DNA from 2 places in the Asaia sp. As-1742 genome. Region 1 is predicted to be linked to the other one. Evidence: predicted binding sites of a transcription regulator. Region 1 holds the regulator's gene; the other holds the start of a gene.
The links. Region 1 encodes LexA, which represses DNA repair genes until DNA is damaged. Its sites were predicted from a motif close to TGTTCTANNTANGTTC; they were not measured.
Positions count from the first base shown of each region.

Region 2: radA (DNA repair protein RadA) is a predicted target of LexA. The motif match lies at 5,858-5,873, and genes of this name have one in related genera.

Region 1 covers NZ_VWWA01000003.1:315,001-325,915, forward strand. Annotated here, with positions in the region: gene F3J08_RS06390 (dipeptidase) at 1-879, shown strand, start outside; gene uvrC (excinuclease ABC subunit UvrC) at 1,178-3,085, shown strand; gene pgsA (CDP-diacylglycerol--glycerol-3-phosphate 3-phosphatidyltransferase) at 3,186-3,791, shown strand; gene F3J08_RS06405 (hypothetical protein) at 4,032-4,436, shown strand; gene lexA (transcriptional repressor LexA) at 5,525-6,235, opposite strand; gene rpmG (50S ribosomal protein L33) at 6,472-6,639, shown strand; gene F3J08_RS06420 (septum formation initiator family protein) at 7,043-7,372, opposite strand; gene eno (phosphopyruvate hydratase) at 7,503-8,783, opposite strand; gene F3J08_RS06430 (DUF3429 domain-containing protein) at 8,884-9,372, shown strand; gene F3J08_RS06435 (OsmC family protein) at 9,360-9,833, opposite strand; gene kdsA (3-deoxy-8-phosphooctulonate synthase) at 9,823-10,650, opposite strand; gene F3J08_RS06445 (CTP synthase) at 10,647-10,915, opposite strand, start outside.
Region 2 covers NZ_VWWA01000010.1:20,008-30,922, reverse strand. Annotated here, with positions in the region: gene F3J08_RS13250 (Hint domain-containing protein) at 1-1,163, shown strand, start outside; gene F3J08_RS13245 (M3 family metallopeptidase) at 1,276-3,399, opposite strand; gene F3J08_RS13240 (YigZ family protein) at 3,483-4,112, opposite strand; gene radA (DNA repair protein RadA) at 4,424-5,806, opposite strand; gene F3J08_RS13230 (ABC transporter ATP-binding protein) at 6,016-6,804, opposite strand; gene F3J08_RS13225 (ABC transporter permease) at 6,801-7,586, opposite strand; gene F3J08_RS13220 (GIN domain-containing protein) at 7,809-9,221, opposite strand; gene F3J08_RS13215 (GIN domain-containing protein) at 9,313-10,599, opposite strand; gene F3J08_RS13210 (hypothetical protein) at 10,596-10,915, opposite strand, start outside.

The DNA.
Region 1 (10,915 bases):
CCAAAGCTGCGCGAGGGCGGTCTTAAGGCTGTCTGTCTGGCCGCCTATATTCCGCAGACTGTGCTTGCGCCGGCGGAGCGGCAGGCTGCCTGGGAGCGGGCTCAGGCCATGCTTGGCGTGATCAACGGTCTTTCGGGCCCAGGCGTCGTGGCTTGCCGGACGGCAGCAGCCGTCAAGGACGCTGTTTCTTCAGGCAACGTCGCCATCGTGCCCGCAGTGGAGAACGGGCATGCGCTGGGTGGTGACATCTCCCGGATCAGTGCTTTGGCGGCACTGGGGGTACGTTATATGACGCTCACCCATAACGGACATAACGATCTGGCGGATGCAGCCATTCCCCTGCCGGCTTTAGGGAATGACAAGAGCCTTCATCACGGACTTTCACCCCTGGGACGTGAAGCCATTGCCTCGATGAACGCATATGGGATTGTGGTGGATGTCTCCCATGCGGCCAAGACGACCATGATGCAGGCGACCGAAATTTCGGCTCTGCCGATCGTGGCGAGCCATTCCTGTGCCCGCACCCTTTGCGACCATCCACGCAATCTGGATGATGAGCAGCTTCTGCGTCTGCGCGATACGGGTGGCGTGATCCAGATCACGGCCATGTCCTCGTTTCTGGTTCCCGCTGCCACCGGCAAAGCGGATGTTGCCGATCTTGCGCGTCATGTGCGCTATGTTGCGAATCTGATTGGTGTAGACCATGTCGGCGTATCCTCCGATTTCGATGGCGGCGGGCGCATCCAGGGATGGGCCGATGCAGGCCAATCCCCGGCGGTGACTGAGGCACTTGTTCGTCAGGGGTTCAGTGAAACCGAACTTGCGAAGATCTGGGGAGGCAATTTCCTGCGCGTCCTCGCGCAGGCCGAACGCGTCTAAAGGCAACTCCGAACAAAACAGGATCGTTCTAGCCAGGACGACCCGAAAATTTGTCCACTTTCAGGGCGGTTCCGGGATTGACTCCCTGTATTTCCAACGTCTTGGCGCTGTTTTTTCGATCCGGATAGGCAAAATTGTTGATTTTCAACATCTTAGCATCAAATGCCCAAAAATTAGGCAAAGCGTCGCAAAGCGCGCCAAACTGCGCCCGTCATGAATTTGTCACGCGATGCCCCACAGACTTATCCACATGTTCCGTGGATGAACTTGTGCGCGACCTGGGCAATGGTGTGCCGTCATGAAGACCACGCAGGCTGACCCGTCTGTTCATCACGATCAGACCGTTACTGCCACTGAACTGCCTACCCGCAAGGAGGGCGCAGAGGCCATACGGGAGGCTCTGAAAACCATTCCATTCACGCCCGGCGTCTACCGCATGCTGGGAGAGAAGGGGGAGGTGCTGTATGTTGGCAAGGCGCTGAGCCTCAAAAAGCGTGTGTCGTCCTATCTCCGGCTCAACCAGTTGCCAGAGCGGCTACGCCGCATGGTGAGCCTGACGCGATCGATGGAGATCGTGACGACGCGCACCGAGGCCGAGGCGCTGCTTCTTGAGGCCAACTATATCAAGAAGATGAAGCCACGCTTCAACATCCTACTGCGCGACGACAAATCCTATCCTTGGATCATGCTGACCGAAGGGCACGAATTTCCGCAGATTACCAAGCAGCGTGGCCGCCCGGTCAAAAATGCCACCTATTGGGGGCCATTTGCCTCAGCCTGGGCCGTCAATCAGACCCTGAACCTGATCCAGCGCAGTTTTCTGCTGCGTTCCTGCAGCGATGCCGTTTTGTCGTCACGTACACGACCTTGCCTGCTGTTCCAAATCCGTCGGTGTTCCGCACCCTGTGTAGACAGGGTGACCCCGGGGCAATATGCCGAGCTGGTGGATGAGACGAAACAATTCCTCTCAGGCAAGAGCACGGATGTGCATAAGACGCTTGTCGAGGAGATGGAAAGAGCCTCTGAGGCGCTCGAATTTGAGCGCGCGGCGGCCATACGTGATCGCATCCGAGGGTTCTCCAGCATGCAGGAATCGGGGATCATCAACCCGGCCTCGATTGGCGATGCTGATATCATTGCCCTCTGGCAGGAGGCGGGACGAACCTGCATCCAGGTTTTCTTCATCCGTAATTCCCGCAATAACGGAAATCGTGCTTTCTTCCCTGATCACGCGGAGGAAGAGAGCGCGGCAGACATTCTTGCAGCCTTCCTGCTCCAGTTTTATGACGACAAACCACCACCGCCCCAGATCTTGCTTAACAGCGACCCTTCGGAGCTCGACCTTGTTTCGGAGGCGCTGAGTCTCAAGCGCGGGCGCAAGGTGGAATTGCTTCAGCCACAGCGTGGCGAGAGGCGCGACGTGGTTCGCCACGCCGAGACGAATGCCCGCGAAGCGCTCGAGCGGCGGCTGGCAGAGAGCGCCGGTGTCAGCAAATTGCTCAATGGTGTGGCAAGCGTCTTCGGGCTTGCAGAGCCGCCCAAGCGGATCGAGACCTATGATAACTCGCATATCATGGGGCAGCACGCTTACGGCGTTATGGTCGTGGGCGGGCCGGAAGGGTTCGTCAAGCGCGCCTATCGCAAATTCGCCATCAAGGGGCCCGTCACGCCGGGTGATGATTTTGGCATGATGCGCGAGGTGATGGAGCGTCGCTTCGGCCGTCGTGATCCGGAAGCACCGGAGGCCCGGCCGGAAGACTGGCCTGATCTCCTGCTGATCGATGGCGGGCTGGGGCAGTTCAACGCTGTCCGGGCCGTTCTGGCAGAATTGAATGTGCGCGATATTCCTATCGTGGCTATTGCCAAAGGGCCGGACCGCGATGCCGGGCGTGAGTGGTTCTTTCAGGAGGGGCGCACGCCATTCCAGTTGCCGCCGAATGATCCTGTTCTCTATTACCTGCAGCGCCTGCGGGATGAGGCCCACCGCTTCGCCATTACGACGCACAGGGCAGGGCGCAGCAAGGCTATCAAGGTTTCTGAACTCGATAGTGTGCCGGGTGTAGGTGCCGTGCGCAAACGCGCCCTTCTGACGCGGTTCGGCTCGGTGCGTGGCGTCCGTAGTGCCAGTCTGGAGGAGCTTGTCTCGGTGTCGGGAATCAATTCAGAGACTGCCCGCACGATTTACGAGTTTTTTCACCCGCAATGATGCTTGAGAAGCTATGAAGAACCACCATGAGCGTCCTATCATGGTGCGCAATTTCATCTCCATGTGTTTTCTGACTTGAAGGCAGCTCCGGGAAAGATTCATGCTGACAGATCTGCCCAATATCCTGACCCTGCTGCGTATCGCGTCGATCCCGGTGCTGATCGCCCTGATTGCGTTCAATAATGCTTGGACGGACGGGATTGCCTGCGTGCTGTATATCGCGGCGTGCATTACCGACTATCTGGACGGGATGCTGGCGCGCCGCTGGAAGCAGGGGTCAGAATTGGGTCGGATGATGGATCCGATTGCGGATAAGTTGCTTGTGGGCGCCCTGCTCCTCGCATTGGCAGGGTATGGCCGCCTGGTGGACGGTGCGCTGTTCGCTGCGATTATCATCCTTGTGCGTGAAATCATGGTCAGTGGCTTGCGCGAGTTTATGGCCAGCCAGCGGGCCACCTTGCCATCTACCCGGCTCGCAAAATGGAAAACAGGAATCCAGATGGTTGCAATCGGCTGCCTGCTGGCGGGGAATGACATGCCCCGCGAGATCGGGATAGCGGGGATTTCGTTCATCCATGTCGGTGCAATCATGCTCTGGATATCCGTGGTGCCTACGGTGATGAGTGGATGGGGTTACCTCGTCACCGGCTTTGGAAGGATGCTCGGTACAGACGCAAACCGGTCATCGGCAAAGGTTACGCACTAGTATTGTGCGCTATACATGTTCTGTATCTGGTGTTGTGCGATGGGTCGCCCTAAAAGAGGCCTATACACATCCCTGGAGTAGATGATGAGAAAGGCCGCTCTTTTAGCGATTCCTGTTTTATTGAGTGGCTGTTCCGGGCTCGGGAAATCGCTGCATGACACCGCGACCTTTCCGGGGGCCAACCCGAACATGCCTGAGGGCATTTCGGAAAACATGGAGAAGGTTCGAGGGCATAGCTATATGGCAATGCCCATTGTGCCTGAAGGCGGAAACATCTGGCCCGGCGCCCCTCAACCTCTGCCCACCCTTCGTGACGTGATGGCGTCGCCAAACGGTTTGCGCGATGCTCTTGCTGACACGAATAGCTATTTCGGATCCATGACCAAAAGTCATGGCGCCAGCAATGATAGCAGCATCCAGCTGGGTGATGGTGGCAAGATCGAAATTGGCGAGCATGATGGTGTGGTCAACGGGGTGCATCAGTCGTCGCGTCCCTCGCTATCGTCGTCAGTCGAGGATAACGCTCATAAATACCTCGCTCCCACCCATAACGGGACCATTGTGATACCCAATGGGGATGGAACAAGCACACTTATTGCGCCGGATGGCACGGTGCGCGTGGAGAAGGAAAAATCGGGCCACTGATCCTGTGGGCCGCCCCAAGCGCCTACGTCTGGTGAGTATCAGGGTCAGGCCCGGCCCTTCATCCTGGCGATATCACCACTTGTCGTTCTCGGGTTGGCCTATATCAAGGCCCCTTTTCGTAGTCGCTCGCACGAGGCAAGTGGGGGGAAGTGACGGACGCGCGATGTATCCCTGCATCATTTGTCGACAAGCACCGTGTTTTCCGTCCTCAGGAATAAGCAGTCCGCCAGGCTGAAATCGCCGTTTATGCCGCTGAACGCTATCTCCTCGGAGATAACAGGCATCATGCCACCGACTGGTTCTTATGGCTGGCAACAGGCCTTGTGCGGCGCCCCAGACTGAATCCGATTCGAGGGCGAAGGCTCGGCCCGTTTCGTTCCACGGGTATCGAGACAATACCTGCACGTGAACCGGGCGAGTGGCGTCAGCGTGTCGAGAGCCGGGGGCATGGTCGTACTTACTTGCTCGGACGCTCATGTAAGGGCGCGCGCTTGCCTCAGGCCAGAGCAGAGGAAGGGGGCATTTACACAAATCCTGGACGGAGAACGCAGTAGCCAGGCTACCCTTAAGGTCACACCGTGCGAAGTGACGGAATCCCTGTTTCTCCCGAAGGGTGGCATCAAGGCGATAGGATGAGGCACAACGCCGAGGCCCTTTCACCCCGCAAATCCAGCGGCGCACTGAATGGCAACTCTGTCCTCATACCGGGGGCGCGAAGCGTTGAAGCGCGTTCGCGAACCGGTAAAATATTGACGCCCCCTCGGCATTCGCTACTACCCCGGTGAGAGCCGCATCATCTCTATTCGAGTTGATTTAGAGGCAAGGCCTCTTGCGACAGGCTCGTGCCGTCACGGCCGCACTCGAAAAACGTTGTTGAGAGCGGCTGCATTGGAGAATACGCCCAGTGCGTAGGTCTTCACCCGCCGTGGCTGGGAGCGGTGATGATCTGGTCTGGCTCCGGAACCGTAGTCCGTTACTGCATTGGCCGGCGCGTTACCTGGTTGTATTTGCGCGGCTCACCGATACATCCCTACTTATAAAATAGTCCGTGATCGACAGGGCGGCTCGCGCAGGAATATTCCGATACGTCAGCCATACTGTCGGTAAAGTCCGATCAGGATACCCTGAATCCTTACCCTGTTCCTAGGAAATATCTGTGTCTCATAGGACGGGTTGGCAGGCTCGAGGGCGATAGACTGCCCCTTTTGGCGTAGGCGCTTGAGGGTCACTTCCTGATCATCGACCAAAGCCACGACAATCTTGCCATTCTCGGCTGTCTCGGCCTGACGTATGATCACGATGTCGCCGTCCAGAATGCCGGCTTCGATCATGGAGTCACCGGAGACGTGCAAGGCGTAATGCTCACCATTCGTGAGCTGAGTTGCCGGGATGTCGATCTGCTCACCCTGATCCCGGAAGGCTTCGATAGGAAGGCCTGCAGCAATGCGCCCAAACAGGGGCACACCAACCACTGGGCTTCTGGCGTCTGGCAATGCAGGTGTCGGCTTCTCATCCTGACTATGGGCGAGATGCAGGTGGCTTGCGTCACCCGACTTGGCAGCAGCAGGGAGCGACTGACCTTCAATGACCGGCGTACGCAGGATTTCGAGAGCACGTGCACGGTGATGGTGACGCCGCAGGAAGCCGCGCTCTTCAAGTGCAGAAATGAGGCGATGGATGCCGGATTTCGACCGTAGCTCCAGCGCGTCCTTCATTTCGTCGAATGAAGGCGAGAACCCTGTCCGCTTGAGATAGCCGTCAATATAAAGCAGGAGCTGGTGTTGCTTGCGTGTCAGCATGGGGTTCCTCTCTCCGTGGCGAGGGCGGTACGAAACCGCAACTGCACGGAATCACTATGTTCTTATTAGGTTCTTGGTTCGATCTCTTCAAGATTTTTTCCCCGGAACATCAAAAATTATCCACCGTTTGAGCGGAAACACTTGACCCGCGGGCGTAATGCAAGCATTTATGCGCCCAGCTTGAAAACGCTGCCGTTCATGTCGCGCGCAGCGACAGATCAGTTTGCGAGGACCCAATGGCCAAGACCAACGTCATCCAGATCCGTCTCGTTTCGACCGCGGATACCGGATATTTCTACGTCACCAAGAAGAACGCCCGCTCGGCGACCGGCAAGATGGAAGTGCGCAAGTACGACCCCGTCGTTCGCAAGCACGTTGCGTTCCGCGAAGCCAAGATCAAGTAAGATCGGCTGACGTGACGGAAAAGAGCGGCTTTCGAGCCGCTTTTTTTGTGCCCGCTTGCTCCCGAAGGGAGAGGCCCGCGGTGCGGATCTTATGCAGGGTCGTACCTCGCTTCATCAATGTGTGATCCGGCTGGCGACCGGCCCGCTTGGCGACGAAGGCGCATCCAGCCTTTCCAAGGCACAGCCGCCGCGCAATCTTCTACTTTGAGATCAGGGAGGGGAGCGCAGGTGAGGCAGTAGTGTTCAGCCTGAATGCCAGTGCGCTCGTTTAAGCGAGACTGACTGCCAGCACTGCGTGAGGATGCGGAGCTATTTCAGCCCGAGGTAGCAGCGTGACACAATGCCCGCTCTTGAGATTCTTGACAAAAAACTCCTGTACGGAAGAGGCTCGCCTCTCAGGCTCTCAATAAAGCTTTTCATGAGGGCCATACGGGATAACCGTATCGCCATTGCGGGCCAGATTGAGCATCGCGCGTGAGCGCTCATCGAGCATATCGGCATCCAGAGCGCGTTCGTTCAGGCTACCGATCCTGCGCTTCCAGACGGCCTGTTCAGCGTCCGCGTCTTTCTGGGCTTGAAGTGCCTGGTCCATCAGTTTGAGTTGCTGATGATAGGCCTTGATTCCGTGGTCGCCCTGTAGCGCATTCCAGCCAAAATAGGCCGTGAGCCCGAGAAAAAGAGCCGGCGGGACGACGGCGCGTACAAAACGACGGATGGCTCGGACGATCTGCACGGGAACTCCACGATTTCAGGCAAGGTGTAACGCCTCAAGACTAGCCCTAGCTCGCCACCGCTGACAATCGTGTAAACGCAATGAGGGAGAGAATGACTCTCTCCCTCATGCTTGCGTAGTGCAAAAAAGGTTAGGCGCGCGGGAGGATCGAGCGGCCTGCGTAACGGGCAGCGGTTGCCAGCTCGTTTTCAATGCGGATCAGCTGATTGTACTTTGCCGTGCGATCCGAGCGTGACAGCGAGCCCGTCTTGATCTGACCGCAATTAGTCGCCACGGCGAGATCAGCGATGATCGAATCTTCAGTCTCACCCGAGCGATGGCTCATGACGCACTTGTAGCCGGCGCGATGCGCGGTTTCCATGGCGCGGAGCGTTTCGGTCAGCGTGCCGATCTGGTTGACCTTAACCAGCAGGGCATTGGCCGTGTTGCTCTCGATACCACGCACCAGACGCTCGGTGTTGGTCACGAACAGGTCGTCCCCGACGAGCTGCAGCTTGTGGCCAAGCTTTGCTGTCAGTTCTGCCCAGCCTTCCCAGTCGTCTTCTGCAAGGCCGTCTTCGATCGAAACAATCGGGTAACGTGCTGCGAGATCGGCCAGGTAGTCGATCATGCCCGAAGAGTCGAGATCGCGGCCTTCGCCGTCCATCTTGTAGCGGCCATCGCGATAGAATTCGGTGGCGGCACAATCGAGCGCGAAGGTGACGTCTTCACCGAGGCGGTAACCAGCACCTTCGACCGACTTCGAGATGAAGCCAAGTGCTTCGTCTGCCGACTTCAGACCTGGAGCAAAGCCGCCTTCGTCACCAACATTGGTGTTGTGGCCCGCTGCATGCAGGTTCTTCTTCAGGTGCGCGAAGATTTCCGATCCCATACGCACAGCGTCCATGATCGTCGGTGCGCCGACCGGCTGGATCATGAATTCCTGGATGTCGATGGGGTTATCGGCATGCTGACCACCATTGACGATGTTCATCATCGGCACGGGCAGGGTGTGCGCGAAAACGCCACCGACATAGCGATAGAGCGGGATATCCAGCTCAAGCGCGGTCGCCTTGGCGGTCGCCAGCGAGACGGCGAGGATCGAGTTGGCACCCAGACGCGCCTTGTTCGGCGTGCCATCCAGCTCGATCATGGCTTCGTCGATGGCGATCTGATCGGACGATTCGGCGCCCTGCAGGGCGTCAAGGATCTCGCCTTCAGCGAAGGCAGCAGCCTTGAGAACGCCCTTGCCACCATAACGCGACTTGTCGCCGTCACGCAGCTCGACGGCCTCATGGGCACCGGTGGAGGCACCGGACGGAACAGCAGCGCGGCCCTTGGCACCCGAGGACAGTTCAACCTCGACTTCTACAGTCGGATTGCCACGGCTATCCAGAATCTCGCGAGCAATGATATCAATAATGGCGCTCATTTGGGGGCTCCCTGTTTGAACGTTCGAACTTCGGGCATCACAAGGCGTCGAGACACCGGCGCTGTCAACTGGCGTTATGTGAAATGAGGATGGATATTCCGTGAGACCCCTGTCACCGCTCGTCATTTTCCTTGGTATCGCCGGTCTGGTGCCATTTATCACCCTCGCTATGGCGGCCTTGTTCTGGGGTAGTCTCGGACCAGTCACCCATATTGGCGTGGCGATGCTGGCCTATGGCGGCTGCATCCTGTCGTTCCTGGGGGCGGTTCACTGGGGGCTGGCGCTTGAGCAGCCTGCCATCATGCCGGCACAGGGCATGGGAGCGATCAACCGACGCAGGCTGTTCCTCGGTGTCATGCCGTCGCTCTGGAGCTGGATCGCCATCTATGCAGGCGTCGTCTGGGCACCGCGCGGCGGTATCCTGATGGAAATGATCGGCTTTGTTCTGTTGTTGATGGCCGAGCGTGCTGCCTATCGCAAGGGCGCCCTGCCTGCTGGATACTTCCCGTTCCGCGCCCTGCTAACCGCTGTCGTGGTGCTTTGTCTGGCCGCCTGCCTCAGCGCACCGCTCCAGCCTTACACGATCTGAAAGACAGGCTCGCAGATCACGGGGAAATTTACCGAGCGGGCAATGAAGCAATGGGCATGAGCCTGATCGTGCAGGCTTTGTGCCTGCTCGACCGAACTTCCGCTCGCCAGAGTGATGACGGGGCGCAGAACAGCGCTCTCGAATTCACCATCCCCTTGCGGGTTCTCCATCATCACGGCTTCGGCGGCGTCGCGATAGGCCGTAACAACAAGGCCGGCACCTGCAGCAAGACCGAGATACCAGAGCTTGTGGCAGGCACTCAGCGAGGCGAGGAGCAGTTCACCGGGATTCCAGCCCGTCGGATCACCATGAAAGCTGGGATCTGCCGAGCCGTGAATTATGGGTTTGCCTTCGGCCGCAATATCATGGTTGCGGCTATAGACATGCCATGAACGCGTGCCGAGCCCGTGATTGCCGGTCCATTCGGTCTGAACCGAATAGACGTGTCGCTTAGAACCCATTGGACTTGGCAAGCCTGTCGAAAGCCTGAAGCGTTTTCAGGAGTTCGCGCATCTCTGAAAGTGGCACCATGTTCGGGCCGTCACTTGGCGCCTGGTCGGGGTTTTCGTGCGTTTCAATAAACACGGCGGCAACACCGATAGCCACAGCGGCACGGGCGAGGGGAGGCACGAATTCACGTTGCCCGCCTGACGCACCGCCAAGGCCGCCCGGCTGCTGAACAGAGTGGGTGGCATCGAAAACAACCGGATAGCCGGTCGAAGCCATGATCGGCAGGCCGCGCATGTCGCTCACCAGCGTATTATAGCCAAAACTCGTGCCGCGGTCGCACAGCATGATCTTCTCATTACCAGTCGACGCGATCTTGGCGGCAACGTTGGCCATGTCCCAGGGGGCGAGAAACTGACCCTTCTTGACATTGATAGCCCGACCCGTCTCGCCAGCCGCGAGCAGCAAATCGGTCTGACGGCACAGAAAGGCAGGGATCTGCAGCACATCGACTGCTTCGGCAGCAGGCTTGCACTGTTCTGCACCATGCACGTCGGTCAGCACCGGACAGCCGAATTCCTCACGGATGCCCGCCAGAATATCGAGCCCTTCGGCAAGGCCGATCCCTCTCTGCGCCTTGAGAGACGTCCGGTTAGCCTTGTCGAACGAGCTCTTGTAGATCCAGCCAATGCCAAGATCGCCACAGATCTCGGCAAGACCAGCTGCCATATCGCGTGCATGGGCGCGGGATTCGATCTGGCAGGGGCCTGCAATCAGCGTGAAGGGCTGCTTGTTGCCAATGGTGAGCGAACCAAGAGTGATATCATTCATGCGAGGCGGGCCTTCTTGACGGCAGCCTCGATGAAGCCGGCAAAGAGCGGATGCGGAGCAAAAGGCTTGGACATGTATTCCGGGTGATACTGCACGCCCACGAACCACGGATGATCCGGATATTCGACCACTTCCGGCAGAACATCATCGGGCGACATACCCGAAAACACGAGGCCAGTGGCTTCGAGCTGCTGACGATAGTGCACGTTCACCTCGTAGCGGTGGCGATGCCGCTCACGCACTTCAGTCGTGCCATAGATCTCGG
Region 2 (10,915 bases), on a different contig from region 1:
CGAATGGCATTGATATTTACATAGACTATAATTACTTCGATATTTCGGTAGAATATCAGGGGCAGCCGATCGCGATCAGTAATCTGACAAGCTACATGGGGCCATACGCAGGCAAGGTGGAATTTGCGCCATGCTATCTTCCAGGCACCCTGATCGAGACCCCAGAGGGGGAGCGTGCCGTCGAATCGCTGCGTGCCGGAGACAAGATCATCGTCTATAGCGCTGACGGACGGTCAACGAGAACGATCACTTCGATCGGTTGCGGCCAGTCGAATGTCTGTGCGTCCGCTTTCGACGATTTGTCAGGATGGCCGGTACGTATAATCAAGGGCGCCTTGTCGGAGGGCATTCCCTACAAGGATCTGCTAGTCACCTCGGAGCATTGTTTATACCTCAACGGGTGCTTCGTTCCTGTGAGAATGCTCGTCAATGGTCTCACCATTTTTTACGACAAGACCGTAAGTTGTTTCAATTACTACCATATCATCATGGAGCCACATGCCATTGTCCGGGCGAATGGCGTTCTGAGTGAGTCGCTTATCGGCATGGGTCACAGTGACCTTTTGCATGACCAGTCAGGTTTCTCGTTATCCGCCCTCATGGGCGACTGGAACAGTGCTGCGGCCCCCCTTAATACAGAGCGCACATTTGTCGAGCCACTTTACAGAGAGCTGGAAGCACGAGCCTGCCTGATAACCGGCGAGAGGCCTCGGCCACCTGCTTCGCTATGTGAGGACCCAGGGCTGTATCTCGTGACGGATGCTGGCAGATGTATCGAGGGACAGCCGGGGACGCATGGCGTCGTACATTTTGCCGTTCCGCATGCGGTGCAATCTGTCCATATCATGAGCAGAACCAGTCGTCCTTGCGATGTGTATGGTCCTTTCGTCGACGATCGTCGTCTTCTGGGTGTGCTCGTGGGAGACATCATGATGGAAACCGGGGGTGTCTGTAATCCGGTGCGTACGCATATCGAACAAATCGATCTCGCTGGTTGGCAGGCCGAGGTTGCCGGGGACATGCGCTGGACAACAGGGGGCGCTTTGCTGCCGCTCCCCAAGCGGAAGCACGAGGGGCTTGCCAGACTCTCTATCGAGATCCGGCATGCGGGCCCTTACAGGATGTCTGAAGCCATCGGGGTGGATCTGAAGCAATCAGCCTGAAGTGACGCCCGGAAGTAAGGCTGCCTGCGTGACGCACAGGCAGCCGCATTTGTATTGAGACAGGATAGGGTTCCAAGGGCCCAAAACAGGAAGCCCGTGGAACGAGTATTTCTTACTTGCCGTCAGACACCAGGCCGCGATGGGCCAGCATGGGACCAATCTCGGGGGCCTTGCCGTAGAAGGCCTTGAACATCGGGCCGTAATCCATGGTGTGTCCCTTGGACAGGATCATGTCACGGAAGCGCTGGCCGTTTTCACGTGTCAGGCCGCCATGCGACTGGAACCATGAGAACACATCCTGATCGAGCATTTCGGTCCAGAGATAAGCGTAATATCCGGCCGAGTATCCATTGCCCCAGATATGCAGGAAGTAGCTTGAACGATAGCGCGGCGGAACGTTCGCGACGTCGAGGCCGGTCTCGTTGAGTGCCTTGGCTTCGAACTGATCCACATCCTGACGCGGCGCATCGGCCGAGAGACCGTGCCATGACATGTCGAGCTGCGCTGCCGCCACGATTTCACCCAGTGCATAGCCCTGATTGAAATGTGCGGCTTTCTTGATCTTGGCGACCAGCTCGGCCGGCATCGGGGCGCCGGTCTTGTAGTGGCGGGCATAATGGGCGAACACCTTCGGATCCATCGCCCAGTTCTCGTTGAACTGTGAGGGGAACTCGACGAAATCGCGCGCAACCGCCGTACCGGAAAGCGTGGGATAGGTCTGGCTGGCAAACAGACCATGCAGCGCGTGACCGAATTCATGGAACATGGTCGTCACGTCGTCTGACGTGATCAGCTGCGGCTGGCCGGGCGCCGCCTTGGTGAAGTTCGCCACGTTATAGATAACCGGACGCGTCTTCAGCAGGTCGCTCTGACCCACGAAATTCGACATCCAGGCGCCACCCGATTTGTTGTCGCGCTTGAAATAGTCGAAATACATCAGGCCAAGCGGCGAGCCGTCCTTGTCCTTGACTTCGAAGACCATGACATCGGGGTTATAGACCGGGATGTCCTTGCGGGGCTCGAAGGTGATTCCGTAAAGCTGGTTTGCTGCATAGAATACGCCATCTGTCAGCACGGTATGCAGCTCGAAATAGGGCTTCACATCGTTCTGGTTGAGGTCGAATTTCTGCTTGCGGACGCGCTCGGCGTAGTAATTCCAGTCCCACGGCTTGAGTGTGAAACTCTGATGGTCTTCACCGATGGCCTTTTGCAGCTCGGCAGCCTCACGATGCTGTTCGGCAGCCGTTGCCGGCACGAGCTGGTGGATGAAGCTGTTCACAGCTGCCGGCGTCTTGGCCATCTGGTCATACAGCGTATAGGCAGCGTAATTGGGGTAGCCGAACAGGGCGGCCTTTTCGGCGCGCAGCTGGGCGATTTCCGCAATCGTCTGGCGGGTGTCGTTGGCGTCGCCCTTTTCCGCACGGGTCCAGCTCTGGTTGAACAGGGCTTCACGCGTGCTACGGTCGCTCAGAGAAGCGAGATCGGGCTGTTGCGTCGTGTTCTGCAGCGGCAGGACATATTTACCTGTCAGCTTGCGTCCTTCGGCGGCCTTCTGGGCAGAGGCAACGGCGCCGTCATCGAGCCCGGCGAGCGCCTCTTTCTTGTCCACAACCAGAGCGCCGGCCTTGGCGCTGGCAATCAGCTTCTGGTTATAGGCGGTTTCGAGTTTGGACAGCTGGGTATTGATGGCGCGCAGCTTCTGCTGGTCGGCATGATTCAGCTCAGCGCCCGAATGGACGAATTGCTGGTAGTAAACCTCCAGCAGCATCGCCTGCTCGGCGTTCAGGTTCAGCTTGGCGCGGTTGTCATAAAGCGTCTTGACGCGGTGGAAGAGCTTGGGATTGAGATAGATCTCGTCCTGATGCTGGCTGAGCTTGGGCGCTTCCTTGCTGTCGATAGCGTCCATGGCGTCGTCCTTGTCCGCCGAGTAGACACCATAGAACACGCTCTGGGCGCGGTTCAGCAACTGGCCCGAACGCTCCATGGCGACAATGGTGTTGTCGAAGGTCGGCGCAGCCTTGTTGTTGGCAATCGCCTGCATTTCCTTCAGCTGGTCGGCCATGCCCTTTTCAAAGGCCGGCACGTAATCACTGTCCTTGATCTTGTCGAAGGGGGGGGCCTGATAGGGCAGCGGGCTTGCCTGAAACAGCGGGTTGGCAGGGGCAGCCAGCGCCGTGGAAGACAGAAGGGGGAGGGCAACAGCTGCCAGAGCCGCAGCGTGTCTGAAAACGGGCATGAACAAGGATCCTACGATCGTAACATGATATGTTACCGTAGGAAGGAAACGAAGAGGCGTCAAACCGCCTGCATGATGTTCCGCTAACGTACCGGATTATCCTGCTCACCGGGCAGGTCCTGTTCATCATCATCCAGCACGCGAACCGGGCCGCCGCGCAGCAGATCCTGCAGAACAGCCTGCACGGCTTCAGAGCGTGAGAGGGGAATGTCGAGTGAGAGCGTGGCCCCGGTCTCATCGAAACAGCAGCTCTCCTGAGTGGCCTCCCACTCCGCCAGTCTGGCCTGAACGATGGGCAGCAGGCTGAACGAGGCATGAAAGCCAAGACGTTGCATGGGCACGATCTCAACCGCCTCGCCCTGTTTCAGGCAGGAAGCCGCTGCCCCGCCATAGGCGCGCACGAGACCGCCAGCGCCCAGCTTGATGCCACCGAACCAGCGCACGACAATGACCGCCACCCGGTCGAATTCCTGTGAGTCGATGGCCTGCAGAATGGGGCGTCCCGCCGTGCCACCCGGCTCGCCATCATCGAAGCTGCGATACCGCCCCCCGATGCGCCATGCCCAGCAATTATGAGTGGCGTCTGGCACACGCACGCGCTCGAAAAAAGCCAGTGCCTCGGCTTCATGGGCAATCGGCGCAGCATGGACACGGAACAGGCTCTTCTTGACCACAGTGTCCTGCTGCGTTTCAGCCACCAGTGTTCGGGTCATGCGTCCTCAATCCTGCCTCGCCCTTTTTAGGGTTCTGAGTTGCGGTTCTTCTCCGGTCAGGAAGCAGGCCTGAACAGGTTTTGCAAGGGCGGTGGGAACAGGTGTGTCGCGGTCCTGCTCGGGCCACATGATCGTGGCTTTTCAAAAATCCCATGCTTATGAGGTTGCCGCTACCGTAACGTCGACACTGGCGCGGTGATTGCGCACGAGCCGTGAAAAGGAGCGGGTGCCCCGGTTACCGGGCAGTCTTTTGCACCTGTTCGGCACATCCTATGCGGACGCTCATTGCCTGACGGCTCAGGACGACGCGCTTATTCGTCAAGCGGCTGGAACAGCTCCACCAGATCGTTCAGATGACCGATTTCCTTCAGCGCCAGACTCTCAGGAGGTTTCGGGCGTGCGCCTCCGCTCGCCACACGCCGGGGGAGGATGGCCTGTGCGAAGCCGAGTTTCTGGGCTTCCTTGAGACGAAGATCCGTTTGCGAGACCTGACGCACCTCACCGGACAGCCCCACCTCGCCGAAATAGGTTGAGCCCGCCGATGTCGGTACGCCCGTCGCGGCCGAGATCAATGCAGCTGCCACCGCCATATCGCAGGCGGGTTCACTGATCCGCAGACCGCCCGCGATGTTGAGGTGCACATCCATTCCAGCCATCTTGAGGCCGCAGCGGGCTTCAAGAACAGCCAGAAGCATGTTGAGCCGCGCCGTTTCCCATCCGACTACCGCACGTCTGGCTGCGCCTTCACCGGCCTTGGGCGAGACGAGGGCCTGAATTTCCAGCAGGACAGGGCGTGTGCCCTCCATGCCCGCAAAAACAGCCGATCCCGCAATATTGCCGCGCCGTTCTGCCAGAAACAGGGCCGAGGGGTTGGGGACTTCCGTCAGCCCTGTATCGGTCATGGCGAACACGCCAATTTCGTCTGTCGCACCAAAGCGGTTCTTGGCGGCACGAAGGATGCGGAACTGGTGACCGCGATCGCCCTCGAAATACATGACGGCATCGACCATGTGTTCGAGCACGCGCGGGCCTGCCAGAGCGCCTTCCTTTGTGACATGACCGACCAGAACGAGCGAGAACCCGACCGTCTTGGCCAGTCGGATCAGCTCGAAAGCGCAGGCGCGCACCTGAGCGACAGAGCCCGGCGCGCTCTCGATGGTCTCGAGCCACATGGTCTGGATCGAGTCGATAACCACCACATGATGAACGCGGTCCTGCTCCAGCGAACCCGCAATTTCGGACACATTGATACTGGCTGCCAGATCGAGCGTCGGCGCATCGAGTTTCAGGCGGCGCGCGCGCAGGCGTATCTGGTCCACGGCTTCTTCGCCCGACACATACAGTACGCGCCGGCCTGCCTGCGCCAAAGCACAGGTGGCCTGAAGCAGAAGCGTGGATTTGCCAATGCCCGGATCACCGCCCACCAGCACAACAGAGGCCGGAACAAGACCGCCGCCGAGCACGCGATCGAATTCGGCAATCGAGGTCTGGATGCGTGGCGGGGGAGTAAGATCGCCATCCAGATGCATGAGCGTGAGGCGACCTGCACGCTTGCGTGTTTCACGACTGGTCGGCTCGACGGCCTCTTCAACGATGGTGTTCCACTCGCCACAGGCATCGCAGCGACCCGACCATTTGCTGGTGACTGCCCCACAGGCCTGACACACGAAACGGGCTGTGGGACGCTTGGCCATGAGGAACATCTTCCGGTCTGGGGTTCAGATCGGAAGATAGGGCAGATGGGGAAACATAACAAGAACGGCGATGAGGTTCTTCTTTTTCAGAGGAAAAAGAAGCAAAAAGACTTTCAGATTCTAGTCGGAGAAAAACCGGGGGGTTTGATCCCCACCATGGGAAAGAGTTTTTTGGTTCTTTTTTGCAAAAAAGAACGCCCCTTTGTCCCCTAACGCCGCAATTCCATACCAATCGGCCCATCCTTGCGGCCATGGGTAAACTGATCGACCATCGCGTTTCCGCTGTTCATCAGTTCTGACGCCAGCCCCTGCCAGACCAGTTTTCCATGATAGAGCATGGCCGCCCGGTCGCCGATACGCTGCGCCGAGGCCATGTCATGGGTGATGGCAATAGCGGTTGAACCAAGGCGTTTGACGCAATCCACGATCAGCCCGTCAATCACAGCCCCCATGATCGGGTCGAGGCCCGTTGTCGGCTCGTCGAAGAACAGGATGTTGGGTGTGCCTGCAATGGCGCGGGCAAGCCCCACGCGCTTTTGCATACCGCCCGACAGCTCGGAAGGCGCGAGTGCCCCTACCGAGGGATCGAGCCCGACCTGCTTGAGAATATCACCGGCCTGGGCACGGGCTTGTGCCGCACTCAAGCGGTGAGCCTTGCCGCGACCCTTGGCGCGCAGGCCGAACACGATGTTATCGGCCACGCTCATGCTGTCGAACAGGGCAGCATTCTGGAACAGCATGCCAATCTGTTCGACAAGGGCATCGCGTCGTGCGGGGGAAGCGGTAAGCACGTTTTCGCCGTCGATCTCGATCGTGCCGGAATCCGGGGTGATCAGACCGAGGATGCAGCGCAGAAGCACCGATTTGCCACTGCCTGAACCACCGATAATCACCATTGACGTTCCGGCTTCGACATCGAGGTCGATGCCATCCAGTACGGTTTTGGAGCCGAAGGATTTGGTCAGGCCGCGAATGCGGATCTTGGGCAGGGCGCTCATTGGGCGAAGAACAGATCCGTCAGGAGGTAATCGAAAGCGAGAAGCAGGATCGAGGCAGCAACGACCGCAGCCGTGGTGGCCGAACCCACACCCTCGGCGCCGCCACGGCTGGTATAGCCATGATAGCAGCCCATCAGGCTGATGATGAACCCGAACACGGCCGCCTTGGAAAGACCGACCAGCACGTCCAGCGGCTTGAGCGCGTTGAACGTGGCAATGATGTAGTTCTGCGGGTCAAAGCCGAGCTTGGAAACCGAAACGGTAAAGCCGCCGAGCACGCCCAGAATATCGGCAATAAGCACCAGAAAGGGCAGGGCCAGCGTACCAGCCAGAAGGCGCGGCGTAACCAGATACTTCATCGGGTCGGTCGAAAGGGTGCGCAGCGCGTCGATCTGGTCGGTCACGCGCATGGTGCCGATCTCGGCTGACATGGCTGCGCCGACGCGGCCCGCCACCATCAGACCGGCCAGAACCGGGCCAAGCTCACGAACCACGGCCAGAACGACGATTCCAGCAATGGCGCTCTGCACATGGTACTGGGCGAAGCCTGCATAGGACTGGAGTGCGATCACGCCGCCGGAGAAAATCGCGGTCAGCGCCACGACTGGCAGCGAATAGAAGGCGATTTCAATCAGGCTGTTGAAGAACACGCCCCAATAGAAGGGCGGTCGCAGCAGATGCGACAGGCCTGCCAGGGCAAAAAGCGCCAGAGCACCAGCCTTGCGCACGATGCCGAGAAAGGCACGTCCGATGGCCGCAACGGGATCGAGTAGGAAATTCACGGTCAGCAGCTGCCATCAGGGAAGGTCATGCTTCAAGCCCTAGCCTGCCTGACGCGCTACGTCAAAGCCCTCTGTGACGCGAGGATGCACCCCGATCGTCTGCCTTTCCGCGCAGGACACCTGCGACAAACCGGATCGGGATGACGGGGTGTGAGAGGGCTGAATTCTGTCAGCCCACACAGATGCTTCCGGACCGCAGGGCATGTGTGTCAGATGAGGCGGTCAGGCTCCGTTCTGACGCCGGTCCAGATCGCGGAACTGGGTATGCAGGTGGAAGTCGCGCGAGGTGACGCAGGTCTCGACGGCCCCCACACGCCTGTCGAGCTTTTGCAGACGCTCTGTCAGCTCAAGCAACTGCGGAAGCTGGGTCTGTGGCATCGGGTCTGACACACGGGTCATGAGCGACAGAAGGAAAGGCTCGACCTTGCGGGCAAGTGCCGGATGATGGCTTTGAAGGGCCGCGATGATCTTCGGGATGAGACGCCGACGCATCAAGGCAATGGCCAGCACAGCCAGCGCAACCAGCCCGGAGACCATTCCGCTGCTATCGGACAACATAGGAAGGCTCAGCCCGGATTTGCCTGTGCTGGAGGACGTATGCTGCGTGCTGACATGGGTCGTCCCCGACGTGACTGGCGCTACCGGTGGCTCGGGAGGTTCTGGTGGCTCAGGCGGCTCTGGAGGCTCAGGCGGTTCGGGGGTGGAGACGTGAACGCTCTCACTTCCCATGCGACGCAGCGCATCGAAATCAATGATCGTACCATCTGGCTTGATCAGGCGATGGCTGTTGATGCGTGTCCCATCGGCCAGACGCATGTCGTCGGGCGTGATGCGGGTGCCGTTATTCGTGTTGCTGTCGCGCACCACGCCGGTAAAGCGCTCGCCATGGCCGGACGGTATGGCAATTTCGATGCTGCCGCTCGCGCTCGAATGGGCGTGCTCGTCTGCCAGCACCTGATGCACGCGGATATCGCCCGAAGCGCTGGTGCGTAGCGTGGCGTTGCGTGCCACGCCGTCAAAGATGGCGTCACCCGGACCGGACAGCGACACGGCAAGCTGGTCGATGGTGCCACCGCGTATGACGACATCGCCGGGGCCGGTCGTGCCGATCACGACCGAGCGTGCAGTTGCGGTATCGATTTGCGCCTCGCCCGGCCCGGAGGTGGCAAGAATTGCCGGCCCGGTCAGTGTGCCCAGGGAAAGCGCCCCCGGACCGCTGCCCCTCAGCAGAAGGGCGCTCGCCTTGTCGACCGAGATATCGCCCCGGCCCTGACGCAGGGAAAGCGGCCCGTTGACCCAGTCGATATCCAGTTTGTCGTAATTCATCGCGGTGGAGACAATGGCTGCCCCCTCGCGTAGCTGAATTGTGGCATCCTGACCGCAGGCGCTGCCGGTCAGCCACGCGTCGTGGTGACCTGCCTCGAAGGAAAGACCTGCTGGCACCTCCTGCATGTCGGCATTCTGCTGGAGTGCCCCGGCACCCCGGACGTGAATATGGGCGGTACATCCCGCCTCGATATGCAGCGTATAAGGTGCGGCGGCGAGTGCGGCCTCCGGTGTCGTGGGCAAGCTCGTTTCTGCAAGGGCGGGCGATATGGTCAGGACGAGAAAAACGCCCAGGCTGATACGGCTCATGACGTCTGTCCTTTTTTCATGGGGCCGCAGTTCGGACCCGCTGACTGCGCGCAGGCGTCGGTTGTCCTGTCGCCGCCAGGCACGCTCTGCATCACCCGTGATTTCTGGCGAGATGATGAAATTCGCGATGCAGGTGGAAATTGCGTGAGGTTACGCATTGCTCGATATCGCTCACGCGTTTGTCGAGACGCTGCAACCGGGCTTCCAGTGTAGCAATTTCCGGCGCGCTCGCCGCCAAGGGCTGGGGCGCATGGGACGAGCCGACAGAACGCCGGATGCGCGACAGAAAATCCACCGGTACAAAGCCTGCGATACGCCGACGGAACACGATAAGGAGCAGCGCTAGCAGGCCCCAGCCCAGCCATCGCCGATGGCCGTGACGCGGTGTCGCGTCATCACCGGCTGTGGCCCGGTCGCTGCTTTCATCATTGTCAAAGCTGATAACCGTGCCGTCGGGCCGCGTCAGACTATGGGCCGTGATGACGGTGCCATCAGGCAGGGTGAGGATAGCATGGCTTGCATGAGACGATTTGCGGAAGGTCGACGCATGATTGAGTGAAATCGTCGCTGGGGAATGGGCTTCCTGGTGCAGTTCGCCCGTTACCTTGTCGATGTCGATCCCGCCATAGCCTGAAGCGACAAGGTTTGCCGTGCCGACTGTTCCGCCGAATTTCAGATGCCCGGAGCCATGAATATCGGCGTTGAGTGCCCCGATGGTCCCGGCATTCAGGGTGATGGAGCCAAACCCTCCCGAATCCGCTGCAAGGTGTGAGGCATCTACGCGGGCAATCGTGACACTGCCGCTGCCTGAAGTGGTCAGAGTGGCGGGGCCGTTCAGCCAGCCGAGCCGCAAACTGCCAAACCCATTCTCGTTCAGCACAAGCGCCGTTGCCTGATCGATGGAAATCGTGCCGCTGCCACGCTGAGTGAGCGAAACCGGCCCGTTGACGCCGGAAATATGCAGCGAACCAAAGCCACGCATGGACGCGATGATGGCTGTACCCTGCCTGACATGCAGGGTCGCGGCACGCTCGCACTGATTGCCATCGACAGTTGTTTCATGGCCCGAGCCGGCAATCGTCAGCCCTGCCATCTGCCCACCATCCCGGTCCTCCAGCAGGGCAGCGTCACCCTGCCCCTCGCTGGCCCCTTCGATCGTGATGGATGACGTGCATGAGGTGTTCAGGCGCAGCGTATAGGGGGCTGCATCAAGAAGCGCCTGAGGCGTGGCCGCGCTCGAAAGGGCCGCATTCGAAAGTGTCGGATCGGCAGGGGCCGTGATGGGAAGCAGGATGCACAGACCCATAGGGCCTATGACCTGTAGCAGGATCCGGCTCACGGTTGCATACGGATAGCGGGGCAGGGGCAGGCGGATCACCTCGTCTGATCTCCCTTTGATGCGGGGGGAGCGGCAGGGGCAGCGGGCGTGACGCTCCCTGTCGTACGCGTCGCCGCGCCTGAGGAATCCTGAGGACTGCTCTGGGCTGCACCATTCGTCACGGGCTGCGTGGTGGGCGTGTTCGTGCCTGAGGGCTGCCCGGCGCTATTGGGAGCGTCATTGGCTACTCCCGGTGTGCCCGCTGTTGGGCTTTGGGGCGCGATACCCGTGTTCGGTACCGTCGCGACAGAGGGCGAGGCGGGAGGGGGCGTCGCGATGCGCGAAGTCGAGCCCGTAGCGGGTGCTGTTGCCGTGC